2 regions of the Arthrobacter sp. USHLN218 genome follow, and region 1 is predicted to be linked to the other one. Evidence: riboswitches for the same ligand, from Rfam matches in the RefSeq annotation. Region 1 holds a riboswitch; the other holds the start of a gene.

What was found. A riboswitch is a leader RNA that binds a small molecule or an ion and turns the genes downstream of it on or off. The one in region 1 is predicted to bind glycine.
Region 2: linked by a shared signal. The riboswitch ahead of cycA (D-serine/D-alanine/glycine transporter) and the one ahead of cycA (D-serine/D-alanine/glycine transporter) in region 1 are both predicted to bind glycine.

The regions. Positions count from the first base shown of each region.
Region 1 is NZ_JBBCYT010000004.1:353,838-362,969, forward strand. It holds gene ppsA (phosphoenolpyruvate synthase) at 1-1,245, opposite strand, end outside; gene cycA (D-serine/D-alanine/glycine transporter) at 1,302-2,780, opposite strand; glycine riboswitch at 2,938-3,035, opposite strand; gene WFH44_RS11505 (hypothetical protein) at 3,170-4,123, opposite strand; gene WFH44_RS11510 (GmrSD restriction endonuclease domain-containing protein) at 4,199-5,065, opposite strand; gene WFH44_RS11515 (DUF808 domain-containing protein) at 5,165-6,187, opposite strand; gene WFH44_RS11520 (hypothetical protein) at 6,860-7,204, shown strand; tRNA gene WFH44_RS11525 (tRNA-Ala) at 7,807-7,879, opposite strand; gene WFH44_RS11530 (Lrp/AsnC family transcriptional regulator) at 8,190-8,660, shown strand; gene WFH44_RS11535 (DUF456 domain-containing protein) at 8,694-9,132, opposite strand, start outside.
Region 2 is NZ_JBBCYT010000005.1:56,819-65,950, forward strand. It holds gene WFH44_RS12620 (LacI family DNA-binding transcriptional regulator) at 1-730, shown strand, start outside; gene WFH44_RS12625 (hypothetical protein) at 741-995, opposite strand; gene WFH44_RS12630 (GntR family transcriptional regulator) at 1,215-1,871, shown strand; gene WFH44_RS12635 (MFS transporter) at 1,891-3,876, opposite strand; gene WFH44_RS12640 (M4 family metallopeptidase) at 3,989-5,044, shown strand; gene WFH44_RS12645 (protealysin inhibitor emfourin) at 5,041-5,487, shown strand; gene WFH44_RS12650 (mycothiol transferase) at 5,528-6,043, shown strand; glycine riboswitch at 6,178-6,268, shown strand; gene cycA (D-serine/D-alanine/glycine transporter) at 6,627-8,084, shown strand; glycine riboswitch at 8,229-8,327, shown strand; gene gcvP (aminomethyl-transferring glycine dehydrogenase) at 8,481-9,132, shown strand, end outside.

The sequences.
Region 1 (9,132 bases):
GCCGCGGTCGGTGATGATGGCCGCGGCCTTCTTCATGATCGGTTCCCAGTCCGGGTCGGTCATGTTCGCCACCAGGACGTCGCCCGGCTCGAACGAGGCCATCTGGTCGATCGAGGTCAGCACGCGCACCTGGCCTGCGCCGATGCGCTGGCCGATGGCGCGGCCTTCGGCCAGGACCTTGGATCGTTCGTTGAGGACGAAGCGGGAGAGGGTGCCGCTGGCCTTCCGGGACTCGACCGTCTCGGGGCGTGCCTGCAGGATGTACAGTTCCCCGTCCACGCCGTCCTTGCCCCACTCGATGTCCATGGGGCGCCCGTAGTGGGCTTCGATGGCCATCGCGTGCCGGGCCAGCTGTTCGACCTCGGCGTCGGTGAGGCTGAAGCGGCCGCGCTGTTCGCGGGTCACCGGCACGAAATCGACGGTCCGGCCGATTTCCTGCGATTCGGTGTAGGTCATCTGCAGGGCCTTCTCGCCCAGTCCGCGCTTGAGGATCGCGGGCCGGCCCGCCGCGAGGGTGGGCTTGTGCACGTAGAACTCGTCCGGGTTGACCGCGCCCTGGACCACGGCCTCGCCCAGGCCGTAGGAGGACGTGATGAACACGGCGTCGGTGAAGCCCGATTCGGTGTCCATGGTGAACATGACACCGGAGGCGCCGATGTCGGAGCGGACCATGCGCTGGATGCCGGCGGAGAGCGCAACCTCGGAGTGCGTGAACCCGTGGTGGACCCGGTAGGCGATGGCGCGGTCGTTGTAGAGCGAAGCGAAGACGTCCTTGATGGCCAGCAGCACGTTGTCGATGCCGCGGATGTTCAGGAAGGTCTCCTGCTGGCCAGCGAAGGAAGCATCCGGCAGGTCCTCGGCCGTGGCGCTGGAGCGCACCGCCCAGGAAACCTCCGACTCGTTGCCGTGGCCTTCGGTCAGCTTGGCGTAGGCGCTGCGGACCTCCTCCTCGAACCCGGCCGGGAACTCAGCCTCGCGGATCAGGTCCCGGATGGCGGTGCCGGCCTTGGCCAGCGCCGTGACGTCGTCGCTGTCCAGGCCTTCCAGGATCGCGGCGATGCCGGCCTCGAGGCCGGACTCCTGCAGGAAACGCCGGTAGGCGTCCGCCGTCGTCGCAAAACCCTCCGGGACCCGGACCCCGGCCGTGGCCAGGTTGCCGATCAATTCGCCAAGCGAGGCGTTCTTGCCCCCGACCTGTTCAAGGTCGGCCAGCCCAAGTTCAGTGAACCAAAGAACATCGGTCATAGTGTGGTGCTCCTTTTGAGAAAACAGCGTTAAACGTGTGGACAAAATCTTGGCGGCTACTGGGTATCCGCAGCGGCGGCCCGGCGGGCCTCGGCCTCAAGCTTCGCTTCGGCCTCGAGGTCGGCATGGAACGCCTCGTAGCGGGCCAGGTGCGTCGGGCGGCGGCGCAGCACGAGCCAGGCGATGGCGAGGATGACGAACCAGATCGGGGTAACCAGCAGCGCGGTGAGGGTGTCCGGCTGCGTGGTCAGCGCCCAGAGGACGAAGGCGAAGAACGCGAACACCACCCAGACCATGACAACGCCGCCGGGCATCTTGAACTTGGACTCTTCATGCAGCCGCGCCCGGCGCCTCCGGAAGGCGAGGTAGCTGGCCAGGATGATGGACCAGACGAACATGAAGCAGACGGCGGAGACCGTGGTCACCATTTCGAACGCCAGGGCGATGTCCTTGCCGGCATACAGGAGTACGACGCCGGAGAGCAGCAGGACGCAGGACAGGAACAGTGCGTTCTGCGGAACCTTGCGCGAGGAGAGCTTGCCGAAGACAGTCGGAGCGTCGCCTTCCTGTGCGAGGCCGTAGACCATGCGGGAGGTCGAGTAGACGCCGGAGTTGGCCGAGGACATCGCCGAGGTCAGCACCACGAGGTTGATGATCGTGGCGGCCATGCCGAGTCCCGCCAGCGAGAACATGCCGATGAAGGGGCTGCGGCCCGCCTCGAACTCGGTCCACGGGGTAACCGACATCAGGATGATCAGGGCGCCTACGTAGAACAGGAGCACACGGATGGGGATGGAGTTGATGGCCTTCGGAAGGTTCTTCTCCGGATTCTTGGCTTCCGCCGCCGTCGTACCCACGAGTTCGATGCCCACGAAGGCGAACACCGCGATCTGGAAGCCCGCCACGAAGCCCATGAACCCGTTCGGGAAGAAGCCGCCGTGGCTCCACAGGTTGCTGAAGGCGGCCGGGCCGGCGGGGGACTCGAAACCGGTGAAGATCATGACCAGGCCCGTGCCGATCAGCGCCAGGATGGCGACGATCTTGATCATGGCGAACCAGAACTCGGTCTCGCCGAAGGCCTTGACGGTAGCCAGGTTCAGCAGCAGCAGGACGGCCACGGTGAAGATGCCCGGAATCCAGAGCTGGATGCCCGGCACCAGTTCGTCGGCGTAGCCGGCGATCGCGATAACGTCCGCGATGCCGGTGACGACCCAGCAGAACCAGTAGGTCCAGCCGGTGAAGAACCCGGCCCACGGTCCCAGCAAGTCAGCGGCGAAATCGCTGAAGGACTTGTAGTGGAGGTTGCTGAGCAGCAGCTCGCCCATCGCCCGCATGACGAAGAACAGCATGAAGCCGATGATCATGTAAACGAAGATCACGGAGGGGCCGGCTGCCGAAATGGTCTTTCCCGAGCCCATGAACAGGCCGGTGCCGATGGCGCCGCCGATGGCGATCAGCTGGATGTGCCTGTTGGATAGCTGCCGCGCGAGATGCGGGGGTTCGCCTGTCGTGGTGGATGCATGTGGCGTAGTCATGAGGAACTCCATGGTTCAAGTGGCACGGGCGCACCACGTTGATTCGGTTCCTCCCCGCTCTGTATTGGACCTGAGAGATTCCGCGCGCCCTGCTTGCGCAGGAGCCGCTTGCACCGTGGGTGAGAAAGGCTGCCGCCCGTCTGCTTTCCAGAGTTGCCTAGCCGCGGCGGTACGTGGGCCTGAGAGATTCCCGGGGAGGGTTTGCTCCTACGGCGCCTGCCGAATGTACCGGCAGGACTCTCCCGCCGCAGATTGTAGGCATTATTTACTTATGGGTGACTGGGATCACAACCTAGGGTAGAGTGCAGCCCGGCCTCCCGCAAGCGGGTTGCGTGAAGGGCGTCATATTTCGGAAAACAGGGTCACTCGCCCCGCCGCGGGCGAAGCCGTCAACCGCGTTCGGCGAATGGCGGCACGTGGTGGTCGGGCCCGAAGGGTCTGAACCAGTCCTCGAACTTCATGGACGGGGCACCTTGGGGGCTGGCCTCCGGATCGTTTTCGAAGCCGTCCATGGCCGGGTCGAAAAGCATCATGGAGTCGGCGAAACGCAGGAAGAACTGTTCAAGCATGGCCACCCAGTCCGGGGGCAGGTCGGTCTCGAGCTCCAGATCGTCGGCCAGGAATTCCGCCTCGGCGAGAAGGCAGCGCAGGCCAAGCTCCTGGGCCACGCAGGACGGCTCCTTCCAGCCCGCGGCCAGGTTCATCGTGAGGTCGGTGCAGACGGTGAGGAACCGGGCCGCGAAACGGGCGTCGTAGTGGTGGGCGTACTGCGGCGGGAGGTTGCCGAGGACATAGGTCTCGTCAATGTCCCTGGCCGTCGGCTCCCGGTCCCTGAGCAGGTCTATGTCGTTGAACAGCTCGTCGATCATCCCGGCGCCCGCGTGCCAGAGCAACCCGGCCAGCACCCGGGCCCGGTGCCGGGACAGCTCGCGCTCCGCCGAGGGCGCCGCCGGATCGTAGCCGAGCCGTTCGAGCGCGATCCCGCCGGCGCGGTCCGCCGCTTCCAGCAGGGCGTTCACGGCGTTGCCGCTGATTCCGGTGTCCGCAGGCTCCCGCCCGCCATCGGCTCCGGCGGCATGGGGCATAACGGAGTCGGCCACCCCATGACCCTCCGCCGGCTCGACCTTGCCTCGCAGGAGCCGGATCCCCGGGACGTCCGCCGCGACGGCCAGCGGATCCATGGCAACGGCGAGGGCGGCGAACAGGTCCGTCGAGGCCAGGGCCACGTGTTCGGGTGATTCGGCTTTGACGACGGCGTAGCTCCGCAGCTCCCCCGGGTCGGTGATGTCCACGTCGATGGCGATGTGGATCGACGCCGGGATGGGCCTCTCCGGGTCATTCATGCGTAACACCCTACTCCCGCTGGCGCCCGCTTCGGCCGGAAAAGCCGCGTGGGAGGAAAAGCTGCCCGGGACCCGTCAGACCTCGCAGCCGACTCCGTCGCCGTTGCCGTCGAACCTGTCGCTCCAGCCGGGGTCGCCCGAGCGGATGGGCGCTGCCCCGCGGGCCTTCACCTCGGCACAGTTCTTGTACTCGGTGGCAGGGAGGGCCACTCCCTCGTCATCGGCCGGGACCTGTTGGTCCGCGCAGGATGAGGTCAGGACCTTCTTGATGGCGTCGTGCTCGGCCTGCGTCATCCAGAGCCCGTACTTCGCCTTTACCGCGGTCTGCAGCGCAACGTACTCACAGCGGAAGCCCCTGTTCGGCGGGAGCCAGGTCGCGGCGTCGCCGTCGCCCTTGGCCCCGTTGGCGGGACCGTCCGCGGCCCGCAGGTTGAGCGGATCGTTGGCGAACGCTGCCCGTTGGCCGGAGGAAAGCTTCTGCGCGCCCTTCTGCCACGCATCGGAGAGAGCGACGACGTGGTCGATCTGGACGAGGGTGCTGGTCTTGTTGCCGCGGACAAAATCGATCGTCTTGCCGGTGTAGGGATCGGCGAGGGTGCCGGTCAGGACGACACAGTGCCTAGTGCCGGACTTGAACGTCTCGTTGGTCAGATCCCGCGCGAGGACGTCGTTCCGGGCATCGCAGCCGTTGTGGTCCGGATCCAGCCACCCATCGCCGAACTGCTCGCGCGAGTAGCCGGTCTTCGGGGCGCGGCCCTTGACCTCGATCGTTGCCAGCTGCTCCAGCACGGTACCGGCCGCTGGCGCAGCGGTCTGCGTAGACTCGGCCGCCCCGGCCGGGGCCGGAACTTGGGCGTCATAGGCTGGAGTGCAGGCCGCCAGGGATGCGGCGGTGAGGAAGGCTGCGGTCAGGGAGAGGGCACGGCGGCGGAAAGTCTGCATATTCCTTAGGTGTTCGGGAGACCCGGCGGATCCCGCCCTCCAGCCTATGACCCCGTTGCCCGAACGCGGACCAGGCTCGCCCTGCTGGGCGGCGTGCGCCTAGGGAGCGGGATCCGTGCCGCGCTCCGAGGGCCGGTGGCCGGCGACGGCGGCGCGTCCGTCGCCCTCTTCGTGCCCGCCCTTGTTCTTACCGAAGGGCAGCACCTTCAGCAGCGGGTGCAGGACGATCATGACGACGAGGCCCCACGCGAGCCCGAGGACGGCTGAGCACAGGGTGTTCACAAGCCAGGACAGGAAGCCGCCGACTACGGCGATCCCCGCGAAGGGCCCCTCAAGGAGGTGGACCAGGTCGTATGGCGCATGCCAGCCGAGGTCGTGCGCCCCCTGGAGCATGATGTGGCCGCCGACCCAAAGCATGGCGATTGTCCCGACGAACGTAACCGCGCCCAGCACGGAGGGCATGCCCTTGACGAGCAGCCGACCAAAACGCTGAGAGCCCGCGGAGTCCTTGGTTGTCAGGTGCAGGCCGATGTCGTCCATCTTGACGATGAGAGCAACGGCGCCGTACACGAGCACCGTAATCGCGATCGCCACAACGACCAGGATGACCGCCCTGACCCACAGAGCCTGGTCCGCCACCTCGTTCATGGCGATGACCATGATCTCGCAGGACAGGATGAAGTCGGTCGTGATGGCACCCTTGACGACCTTGCCCTCCGCCGCCCCGCCCCGTTCAACGGCCGGAGCCTCTTCGCCACCGTGGTGGCCGCGGAGCCTGTGCCAGACCTTCTCGGCACCCTCATAACAGAGGTAGGTGCCTCCCAGCATGAGGATGAACGGGATGATCCCAGGGATGAAGGCGCTGATGAGCAGCAGCGCCGGCAGAATGATCACGAGCTTGTTCCGCAGCGAGCCCCAGAAGATCTTCTTGATCATCGGCAGCTCTCGGGACGGATCCCTACCGGACACGTACTGCGGCGTAACGGCGGCGTCGTCGATCACCACGCCGGCGGCCTTGGTTCCGGCCTTGGCCGCTCCGGCGGCGACGTCATCAACCGAGGCGGCAGCGATACGGGCCAGGGCAGCGACATCGTCGAGAAGGGCAACGAGACCGCCGCTCACAGGTCGCCTCCGGACTGCTCGACGGCGGACTGCTGGACGCGGCTGGCACGTGTGATCGGCATATTCCGAGTATATGTTGGCGTATGGGCCGGCAGCTGGTGTGGAGGCAAAGCCATGATGCGCCGGAATGCTGGCGCGGGCTGCCCGACTCCTGATGCGTTCCTGCTGATAAGAGTCCGGGGCGCCCCTCGAGTACTCGGACCGGAAGGGCCCGGCCCGCCTGCCGGGATGGCAGGACGCCGCCGCGGTCAGGCAGCTCCGATGGTGCGGAACACCGCCCCGGCACCCAATCCAGGTGTGAGCCCGGGGCGATGCCCGCTGCCCCCACTCGCAAGGGGCACCCGGAACCTGGCTCTGTGAGGGCACAGCCGGCTCCGCCTCCCGGGTCCGCTCTGAGCGCCGGGATAGGACCATTCTTGCCTTCGCGAGGACGCGTCAACAGAGCCAGTTCCGGGGAGACCAGGACCCCTCATAAAGGGTGTTTGCTCCGGCTGCGCACCGGCAGACACCGGATGCCTGCCGTTGGGCTTCCCGAGCCTGTCGGCAGGCCATCCGAGGCAGGGCGATCACCGCGCACACGTGCCCTAGCCAGCAGCGGCTGCTCCGAGTGGAGGCCCACGGGCCAATCCCCCGGGTATACGAGGGAATCGCGGCTCTACATAGGATTCACCTATGAGCTGCAAGAAACGTACCGTCGAAGCTGTCCGTGACGAAATAGTCGCCGCAACTGCAGACCTGCGTGCGGTCGCCCGAGAGGAGCAGGACAAGCAACGGAACCAGGTTGCCGACTGGCTTGACGGACAGTTCATCGGTATCGCAGACCGGCGCGTTTTGCGTAAAGCCGCCTCAAATGCCCTCAGCGGTCTCTACCGAGGCGGAATGGGGTCGTTCCAGGATGTCGGCACAGAGCCATCATCCAAAGCGGTCAAGAGACTGTATCTCGCATTGCGGCGTGCGAACTCTTGGTTCCTGCACAACCCACGAAGCACGCGGACGACACCGACCACCCGCCCGTAAGCGGTGGCCGTGCCCGTCGGACGGGTTCGGTCGCGGGTCAAAGCTGAGCGCCGCCGGTCGGTCGCCGAGCGCCGTCAGAGGGAGCAGCTTCATCAGATGCATCAACTTCCCCGCTCAGGCGGGCAGGTGCCCTGCGCTCAGTCGGACCCGTCTAGCCGGTTTCCGTAGGGATAAGCGATCCAGGGCCCGGTTCCCAATTCCGGACACTGGGCGTGCATGGCACGTTTGGTAACGTCGTAGTCCGCCGGAGCCCGCCTGTACATCAGTTCAACCAGGTTGACGTCATGGTCAACGCGGCCGTCTTCCCACATTGCGTCATAGCGGAACGCCCGGACCCGGCGGCGCAACCACCTTGATGTCCCCATGTAGGCGGTTGCGCGGAAAGCAAACGGGAAACGAGCATCTGCGGGCACAAGTCCATGTTCACACATGCAGGCCGGTCTAATCTGCCCAGTCGGCGTGGACACTGAGAATCATGGATTAAGACGCGGTGGCCGATCGGATCCGCGCCCTGACGACGACGGCGGCTGAGGCCCAAATCGCCCGTCCAGCCGGGCATCACGTCAGCGGTTCGCGGAACCCGCTAAGTACGGCGAAAGCGGTGGAGCCTAGGGGAATCGAACCCCTGACCTTTTCATTGCGAACGAAACGCTCTACCAACTGAGCTAAGGCCCCGAGTAACTGCGTAGATCATATGACCGTCGTGGCCGAATCACCAAAAACGGATGTAGCGAGACCCCCGCTCCATCCGGCAGGCATCCGGCTGGATCGGGGGTCTTCAGCTGTGAACAACAGGTTGGATCCTTGCGGGATCCGTCCGCAGATCCTCGGCGGGGTGGGCCGGTTTCACTGCACCTTGGCGGGTGGAAGCTTGTGGCTCGTCCCGCGCTGCCTCCAATTCGAGCACCCCTGCGGCAATCCGTGCAATAGTTGCCTCATTGGTTGGTCAATCTGATCAACATGGGAACGGGACACCGGACAGGAAGTGGTCAGATTGCAGCAGCTGGATCCGACAGACCGCCGCATCATCCTTGCCTTGGACGAGGATCCGCGCATACCGGTCATGATGCTGGCCCAGAAGCTCGGGCTGGCGCGCGGCACGGTCCATTCCCGGCTCGAGCGGATCAAGGCGTCGGGCATCCTCCGTCCGCACTCGGCGCGGATCTTCCCGGAAGCCACGGGGCGAGGGGTGATGGCCATGGTGAGTGCGGAACTCGACCAGAGCAAGCTCAACAAGGCCGTCGAGGCGCTGCGCAAGATCCCCGAGGTCCTCGAATGCCATGCCCCGGCCGGCGACACGGACCTGCTCATCCGGGTGGTCGCCAAAAGCCCCGACGATCTCTACCGGGTCAGCGAGGAGATCCGCCTCTGCCCCGGCATCACGCGGACCTCCACGCAGATGTTCCTCCGCGAGGTGATTCCGTACCGGACCACGGGACTGCTCCAGGAGGACTGAGTCCGCAGAACCTGCCCGGCGACGGGACGGCCGTCAGGCGAAAAAGTGCACCAGGACGCCGATCGTCCAGATGCTGCCCGCGGCAAACGCGCAGCCGAGCTCCACGAGGATGCCGATCCCCATCGCCTTGAGCGCGACCCCGCTCGAGGCCAGGGCGAGCCCGAAGTCGCGCTGCCGGAGGTACTCGCTGAGCAGCAAGCCCACGGCGAAACCGATGAAGAGGCCCAGCACCGGAATCACGAACATGCCCACCAGTCCCACGACAATGCCGACCACAATCGAGTGGTTCGGGATCCTGCGGGCCTTGAGCCGCTTCCCGGTCAGCACGGCACTGGCCGCCATCCCGATGGCCACCAGCACCGCACCCAGTCCGAAGACGACCCAGCCGACCGTGCTCCGCAGCACCAGCGCCCAGATCAGCAGGCTGGCGACGATGGTGATGCTGCCGGGCAGGACCGGAATGACGATGCCG
Region 2 (9,132 bases), on a different contig from region 1:
CGCGGACGACGACGGCGAGGAGATTGCGCGGATCGAGGACCTGCTGCACGCCGCCGACCTCGACGGCTTTGTCCTGACCGGCGTGCATGCCGGGGATCCGAGAGTGGAATGGCTGCAGGAGCACGGCGTGCCGTTCGCCTGCTTTGGCCGTCCGCGCGGCGGCCCGGACCCCTTCGCGGTCCCCTATCCCTGGGTCGACGTCGATGGGGCGGCGGGCACAGCTGCAGCCACCCGGTTCCTGCGGGACAATGGACACGCGGCCGTGGGGTTCGTGGGCTGGACGGCCGACGCCGCCGCCGGCAAGGAGCGGCGCGACGGCTGGCTGCGGGCCATGTCCGGGTCCCTCTCCGCCGGGGAGCTGGCGGAGCTGCAGGCGGCGGCCGAGGACACGGTCGAGGGCGGCGCCGATGCGGCGCGCCTGCTGCTGGAGCGTGGCGCCGAAGCCCTGGTCTGCGCGAGCGATTCGCTCGCACTCGGGGCGTTCGCCTACCTGCGCAGCGCTGTGCCAGGGCGGAACCCCGCCGTCGTCGGCTTTGACGACACCCCTGTCGCGGAAGCGATCGGCCTGAGCAGCCTTTCGCCGCCAATCATCCGGGCCGCCCGCCAGATCATCGACGTGCTGTCCCACCGCTTGTCCGGCGGGCCGGAGGGACAGGGGCCCCGGCGGCACCTGCTGCTGGAACCCTCGCTGGTGGTGCGGACGCCCCGGGACCTGGGCCGGACCACTTAGATATCGAAGCTTAGATGTCGAAGCCGTCCCGTTCCGGTGCCTGGTCCTCGCCCTCCGGAACCCAGGACAGCGTGATCTCCACCCCGCCGCGGATCGCCCCGATCACCAGATTCAGGTCCTCGCCGTACAGGTCCTCGTGGCTCACGTCCCCGCCGTCGTCGCGCCGCTGCTCGATGAGCTCGGTCAGGGCCGCCGCCATCGCCCGGCCCCAATCCTGCGGGTGGCGGCTGCTGGCTTCCGCCGAGGCGGTGTATTTCCTGATCATCGGTGGGTCCCGTCCTCGCCGGCAGGGGCATCCCGCCCCGGCCCGCGGTGGAATGATTGTGCGCTGCGAATCTGCCCGCGCGCCTGTGATGCGGATCTCACTAGGTTAGGATGAGGGATGCATCTTTGCCAATGACCGGGGCGGCTTACCCTGAACATGGCGATCGGGAACGAACCGTGCCAAGACCATGCCAAGACCGTGCGAAGACAAGGAGACGCGATGGGAGACGATCGTCCCGCACGCCGCGCCCCCGACGTTGCGGAGGCGCTGCGCCGGCAGATCTTTGCCGAGGTCCTCCCGCCGGGATCCCCGCTTGACGAGGCCCGGCTGGCCGAGGAGCTGGGGGTGGACGCGGCTCTGGTGCCCGCGGCCCTCGCGGAGCTGACCGACGAGGGGCTGGTGGAAACACTGCCGGATAAGTCGCGGCAGATCGCCGTCGTCAATGAACTGCACGCCATCCAGCTGCTCGATGTCCTCGAGGTGGTGCTCGTGGCCGTCTTCGAACGGGCCGCACCGAGGATCGGCAGCAGCGGCATCGCCGCCATGGAGGCCCGCGCCTGGCAGCTGGAGGCCGCGCTCGATAGCGGGGACATGCCGGGCTCCCGGGAGATCCTGCTGGACTTGATCCGCATCATCGTCGATGCCGCAGACCACGATGAGCTGCGCGCGGTGAATGAGCACGTCCTGAAGCGCTCGCTGGGCCGGCTCTACCTGTACCGGCGCTCGGAGTTCTACTTCCTCTGGAGCGACGGCTGGAAGGAATCGGTGGCGCTGCTGAAAGCGGATGAGCCGGACGCGGCGGTGGAGCGGCTCCGGCGCATGTTCTGGGTCCTGACCGAGGAACTGCGCGGCAGCGGCTCGCCCGCGGAGGCCTAGCCGGACCCGGAGCGCAGGTTCAGAGGAGGGTTTCCCGGGCGGCGCCGACCAAGTCGAAGCTGGCCACCTCCGATTCCGCCCTGAGCACGAGGGTGCGGGACTGCGTGCGCTGCGTATCGGGCTCCACCACCGTCATCACGTACCGGCCCGCGGGCGGCAGCCGCAGCTCGTACCTGCCCGCGTTGTCGGTGCGGGTCGAGGCGATGTACTCCCCGGAATGGGCGCTCAGCGCGACCAGCGCTCCGGGCAGGGCCGCGCCGCCGCGCAGTACCCAGCCGGTGACGGTGAGCCGCTGGGTCAGCCTGATGCGTTGATCGTGTTCGGTTCCCGTGAAGCGGACGACTTTCGACGTCGGCGCCCAGCCGTCGGCATTGGCCACCACCAGGTACTCCCCGGGGCCGGGGAGCGCGAGGGAAAATTCGCCGTCGTTGTTGGCCCGGCTCCAGTCCACGGGCTCGCCGGACGTCTTCATCACGGTGACCACCGCGTGCGCGATCGGCTGGCCGTCGGGCCGCTGCGTCGTCCCGCCGACCACCGTCTCGGCGCTCTCGCCCGCCTGCGTCACGGCAGCCGCCGCTTCCGCCGGCGCCCCGGCCTGCACTGGTTCCGGAACGACGCGCGGGACGAACCAGACCACCGCGCAGCACGCGAGGGAGGCCAGGGCCGCCAGCCAGAACACGTCCTGGAACGCGGCCATGGAGGGGTAGACCGTGCCGCCGACGCTCACCGTCACGCCCGCCAGGATGGCGGCGACGGCGGCGCTGGAGGACGAGGTTCCGATGGCCCGCAGCAGCGCGTTGAGGCCGTTGGCGGAGGCCGTCTCCGTGATCGGGACGTTGGCCATGATCAGGCTTGGCATCGCGGCATAGGCCACGGCCGAACCTATGCTCACGATCGTCGAACCAACGATGACCGCGGCGACGGAATCGCTGAAGAACACGCGGCCGATGTAGGCGGCGGCCATGATGGCCGAACCTGTGATCAGCGTGGCCCTTCCGCCGTAGCGGTTGATCAGGGCGCCGGAGACCGGGGAGAAGACCACCATGGCGAGCCCGGACGGAATCATGGCCAGCCCCGCGACCACGGGATCCAGCCCGAAGCCGTATCCGGAGGCGGTCGGCAGCTGGAGCTGCTGGGTGCTGAGCAGCATGTTGGCGAAGAGCGCGAAGCCGACCATGATGGAACCGATGTTGGTCAGCAGCACCGGCCGCCGTGCGGAGGTGCGCAGGTCGACCAGCGGCTGGCTGACTTTCAACGAGTACGGAATCCAGAGCGCCAGCCCCACGGCGGTGACGACGAAGAGCAGGATCGTCGGTTCGCTGCCCCAGCCCCAGCTGCCGCCTTTCGAGATGGCCAGCAGCAGCGCCGTCAGGATCACCGAGAGCATGGCGGCTCCGAGGAAGTCGAAGCGGCCGCGCGTCATGACATCGGATTCGGAGACGACGGCGAACACCGCCACCAGGATCGTCGCGCCGACGGCGGCGGACAGCCAGAAGACGGATTCCCATCCGGCCTGCTGGTACAGGATCCCGCCCAACGGCAGTCCGAGCGCGCCGCCGATGCCCAGGGTCGCGCTCATCAACGCGATCGCCGAGCTGACCTGCTCGCGCGGGAGTTCGTCCCGCATGATGCTGATCCCGACCGGGATCAGCGCGGACGAAAAGCCCTGCAGGGAGCGGCCGGCCACGATGGTGGCGAAGTTCCCGCCGAGGGCGGCGACGATGGAGCCGGCCGTCATCAGCACGATGCAGACGAGCATCATGCGCCGTTTGCCGAACATGTCCGCCAGCCGGGCGACGATGGGGGTGGCGACGGCGGAGGTCAGGAGCGTGGCCGTGACCAGCCAGGAAGCGTCGTCGGCGGTGACGCCGAGCAGTTGCTGGAATGCCGGCAGGAGCGGGACCACCATGGTCTGCTGCAGCGACACCGTCGTCCCGGCCAGGCACAGGACGGCGATGACGGCCCAGATGGGCATGCGCTTGCGCGCGGCGGCAGACTCAGGCATGCCACAAGAGTAGCGGCCGGCGGTGTCCGCACGGGGGTCGAAGCAGCCGTTGTTCGTGGAGCAAAATGTCGGAGCGGAAGCCTACGCTGAGGGTAGACGCAAGGAGGTCCGCATGTACTGCTCGTTCGTCCCGCCTTATCTGCTCCGCCGCCTGGCCCTGCTGGAAGATGCGCCCGTCGCGGAGGCGGCGCAGCGTGCCTTGGGCAGGGATGCGCTGATCCGGCGGCGCCGGAACGCGTCCTGCGCCCGGACGGGGGAACTGCCGGGGATCCTGCCGTCAACCGGGCCGGGCGGGGAGGGTTTGCATCCGACGCGGCGGATCAGCGACGCGCAGCATCGGGAGCGGCTGCCCGGCATCCGTGTCCGCACCGAGGGCGAGGCCGAAGTGCAGGACCCGGCCGTCAACGAGGCGTACGACGGGCTGGGCTACACCTTCGATCTCTACGCGCAGGCGTACGGGCGCAATTCGCTGGACGGTGCGGGCGAGATCCTGCGCGCCACCGTCCACTACGGCGAGGCCTACGACAACGCCTTCTGGAACGGGACCAGGATGGTGTTCGGCGACGGCGACGGCAAAATCTTCCACCGCTTCACCAAGTCGCTGTCGGTGATCGGGCACGAACTGACCCACGGGGTGATGCAGCATACCGCCAACCTCGAATACCGGAACCAGCCCGGGGCGCTGAACGAGTCGGTCTCCGATGTCTTCGCGGCGCTGGTCGAACAGCACCGGCTCGGCCAGACCGCGGAGGAGGCGGACTGGCTGATCGGAGCGGGCCTGTTCACGGACCAGGTCAGCGGCGTCGCCCTGCGGTCGATGAAGGCCCCGGGCACCGCGTACGACGACGATGTCGTCGGCAAGGATCCGCAGCCGGCCACCATGGCGGGCTATGTGGATACCCGTGGAGACAACGGCGGCGTGCACGTGAACTCCGGCATCCCCAACCACGCCTTCTACCGGCTCGCGGTCCAGCTGGGCGGCAGGGCGTGGGAGCGGGCGGGGCAGATCTGGTACGACACGCTCACCGGCACCCGGCTCAGCCCCGACAGCGGCTTCACCGCCTTCGCGGAGGCTACTGCGGCCGCAGCGGAAAGCCGCTACGGTAAGGAATCAGAGGAACTCAAGGCCGTCACGGCAGCCTGGACAGAGGTGGGCGTACTGGAATGAGGATCGCCGTCAGGCGCACCGGCGGGTTCGCCGGACTGACCACGCGGTGGGCGGTGGACGTCGCCCAGCCGGAGCTGCGCGATGTCTGGATGCCGCTGATCGACTCGTGCCCGTGGGATGACCTGCCCGACGAGGCCAACCAGCCCGACCGCTATGTCTACTCCATCAGCGCGGGGGAGCGCCAGGCGACGCTGCCGGAACACCATGTGACCGGCCCCTGGCGCGCGTTGGTGGACAGGACCAGGGACGCCGCCCGCGCCGGGGACCCGGGCGAAGCAGGCGGCCCAATCGAAGCCGGGGGCTCCGAACCGGAACCCGCCGTGGACCGGGACGATGACGTCCTGGAACCGGAACGGCCGGTGACGGACCCATCCCGATGGTCCACCGACCCAGGTCAGAGGCTGTTCCCGCCGCAGGACGGCCCCTTCGACGACGGCCGCTAGCGTCGCGCGCGGCTCCCCGCCGTCGTCGTACGCTAGCTCCATGAAACTCAACGACCTGCTGATCGACGCCTACGGCCGCGCCCGGGAACGCGTCCACGACATCCTCGAAGGGCTGGAGCCGGAGCAGCTCGCCGTGCGCCCGGGCGGGGGAGGCAACTCCATCGGCTGGCTCATCTGGCACCTCTCCCGGGTGCAGGACGACCACATTGCCGACGTCGCCGGAACGGGGCAGCAGTGGACCGCGGGCGGGTGGGCGGCAAAGATCGGCCTGCCGCTGGAGATCGGGGACACCGGTTTCGGCCACAGCTCGGGGCAGGTCGACAAGGTGCGCGTCGCCTCGCCCGCGCTGCTCCAGGAGTACTTCGACGAGGTCCACGCCGCCACCGTGGACTACCTGCGCGGGCTGACCGAGCAGGACCTGGACCGCGTGGTGGACACGCGCTGGAACCCGCATGTGACGCTCGGCGTCCGGCTGGTGAGCGTCCTCGATGACTGCCTGGAACATTGCGGCCAGGCCGCCTATGTGAAGGGCATGCTCGGGCGCGGGGAAGCGTGATTCCGTGGCAGGCACCCGGCGCAGGACGCCGCGTCCCGCCGGGCCGACCGAACGGCCGGCCGGAAATAGAGCTTGCGCCGGGTGGCCGGAAACCGCTAAGGTGTGAGTCGCGTCACTCGTGGCGCACTAGCTTTTGATCTGCGGCGGGAGAGTCCTGCCAGTGCAGGCGCCGAAGGAGCAAACCCTCCCCGGGAATCTCTCAGGCCAATGTACCGCCGCGGCGAGGCACCTCTGGAAAGCAGCCGCGCATCAGCGCGGCTCACCGTCGGGGCAAGGGCGCATGCAGCAATGCAGCACCCCGAATCTCTCAGGTTCCATACAGAGTGGGGAGGAACCCAATCAACGTGGCGTACCTGCGCCACCTGACGTGATGGAGTTCCAGATGGCGATCCCGAGCGAGAGCGCCAATTTCCCCCAACCAGGGCGCAGTCGCGCCCACCCCCTCCATCCGGCCCTGGCCCCCTGACTGGACCACTGCCGACCTCTATTTCCGCGCGGACAAGGGCTGGGCTTTCGGCTGACATCCGGCTGTCCTGCATCGTGCCCAAGAGGAACGAAACCCTGTCAATTCAAGGAGCTGTACGTGAAAACTGATGCCGTCTCGACTGAGAAGGCGCCCCATCTGGAGCGCCAGCTCAGCAACAGGCACATCCAGCTGATCGCCATCGGAGGTGCGATCGGTACCGGCCTGTTCATGGGTTCGGGCAAGACGATCTCCGCTGCGGGACCGTCCGTAATCTTCGTCTACATGATCATCGGCTTCATGCTGTTCTTCGTCATGCGGGCGATGGGCGAGCTGCTGCTGAGCAACCTCAACTACAAGTCGTTCAGCGACTTCGCCGGCGACCTCCTCGGTCCCTGGGCCGGGTTCTTCACCGGCTGGACCTACTGGTTCTGCTGGGTCGTCACCGGCATCGCGGACGTTATCGCGATCGCCGGCTACGCCAATGAACTGGTGCCGGGCATCCAGCTCTGGATCCCGGGCATCTTCACCGTGGCCGTCCTGCTGATACTGAACCTGGCTACCGTCAAGGCCTTCGGCGAAACCGAGTTCTGGTTCGCCCTGATCAAGATCGTCGCCATCGTGGCGCTGATCGTCACGGGCCTGGTCATGATCTTTACCGGTTTCGAGACCCCCGCCGGTACGGCGTCCTTCAGCAACCTGTGGAGCCACGGCGGCTTCTTCCCGCAGGAGTTCATGGGCTTCGTGGCGGGCTTCCAGATCGCGGTGTTCGCCTTCGTGGGCATCGAACTCGTGGGAACGACGGCGGCGGAAGCCAAGGACCCGGAGAAGAACCTTCCCAAGGCCATCAACTCCATCCCCGTCCGCGTGCTGCTCTTCTACGTAGGCGCCCTGATCATCCTGATGGCCGTCACCCCGTGGACCGAGTTCCAGGCCGGACACAGCCCCTTCATCGGCATGTTCTCGCTGGCGGGACTCGGCATGGCCGCCACGATCGTCAACCTCGTGGTGCTGACCTCGGCGATGTCCTCGGCCAACTCCGGCGTCTACTCGACCTCCCGCATGGTCTTCGGCCTCGCACAGGAAGGCGACGCCCCGACCGTCCTTGGCAAGCTCTCCTCGCGCAAGGTTCCGCAGAACGCACTGTTCCTGTCCTGCGTCCTGCTGCTCTCCGGCGTCGTCCTTCTCTACGCCGGCGACAGCATCGGCGAGGCCTTCGGCATGGTGACCACGGTCTCCGCGGTCTGCTTTATGTTCGTCTGGTCGATCATCCTGGCCAGCTACCTGGCGTTCCGGAAGCGCCGTCCGCACCTGCACAATGAGTCCAAGTTCAAGATGCCTGGGGGCATCGCGATGGTCTGGGTGGTGTTCGCGTTCTTCGCCTTCGTCCTGTGGGCGCTGACCACGCAGCCGGACACCCTCATGGCGCTGCTGGTGACCCCGATCTGGTTCGTCATCCTCGGCGTCGCCTGGGCCATCCTGCGCCGGAGCCCGGTCCACGTTGCCCGCGCGGAAATGTTCCGTGCCCAGCTGCGCGAGCACGAGGCGCAGCAGGAAAGCCCCGCAGACGTGCACTAACCTGCGCACGCAGACCCTGCCGGCCGCCGCGGACACCCCGCGGCGGCCGGAGGGAGCGGGGCCGTCACCGGGCGGCAGCCTTCTTGTGAAGGCCGGTCCGGAACGGTTACGATGCTCACATCGACAATAACTGAATTATGCCTTCGACATGCGGCGGGAGAGTCCTGCTGGTGCTAGTCAGCAGGCGCCGTAGGAGCAATACCTCCCCAGGAATCTCTCAGGCACCTGTACCGCCGCGGAGAGGCAACTCTGGAAAGCAGCCGGACACATGAAACCGGCTCACCGACGGTGCAAGCGGATTCGTTCCGCGGAATCTCTCAGGTCCAATACAGAGTGGGGAGGAACCCGATCCACATGGCGTGCCAGGCATGCCAGCCCAAATAACGGAGTTCCTTCATGACGGTTCAACCCACCATCGCACCCTTTGCCGAGCGCCATATCGGCCCGCGCAGCAGCGACGCCGAGACGATGCTCAAGCAGGTTGGCTACGCCAGCCTCGACGAGTTGGTTGACACGGCAGTTCCCGCCGATATCCGCCAGCAGGCCCCGCTGGACCTGCCGGCGGCCCGCAGCGAAGCCGAGGTGCTGGCCGACCTGCGCGCGCTGGCGGCCAAGAACGTCACGGCGGTCCAGATGATCGGCCAGGGCTACTACGACACGATCACGCCGCCGGTCATCCGCCGCAACGTCGTCGAATCCCCGGCCTGGTACACCGCCTACACGCCGTACCAGCCGGAAATCTCCCAGGGCCGGCTCGAAGCCCTGCTGAACTTCCAGACCATGGTCGAGGACCTGACCGGCCTGGCCATCGCCAACGCCTCCCTGCTGGACGAAGCCACCGCGGTCGCCGAGGCCGTGCTGCTCATGCGCCGCGGCAACAAGAAGCATGCCGAGGGCAAGACCGTCCTCGACGCCGACCTGCTGCCGCAGACGATCGCCGTCGTCAAGGGCCGCGCCGAGGCGCTGGGCTTCGAGGTCGAGGTTGCGGACCTGACCGCGGGCCTGCCCGAGGGCGACCTGTCCGGCATCGTGCTCCAGCAGCCGGGCG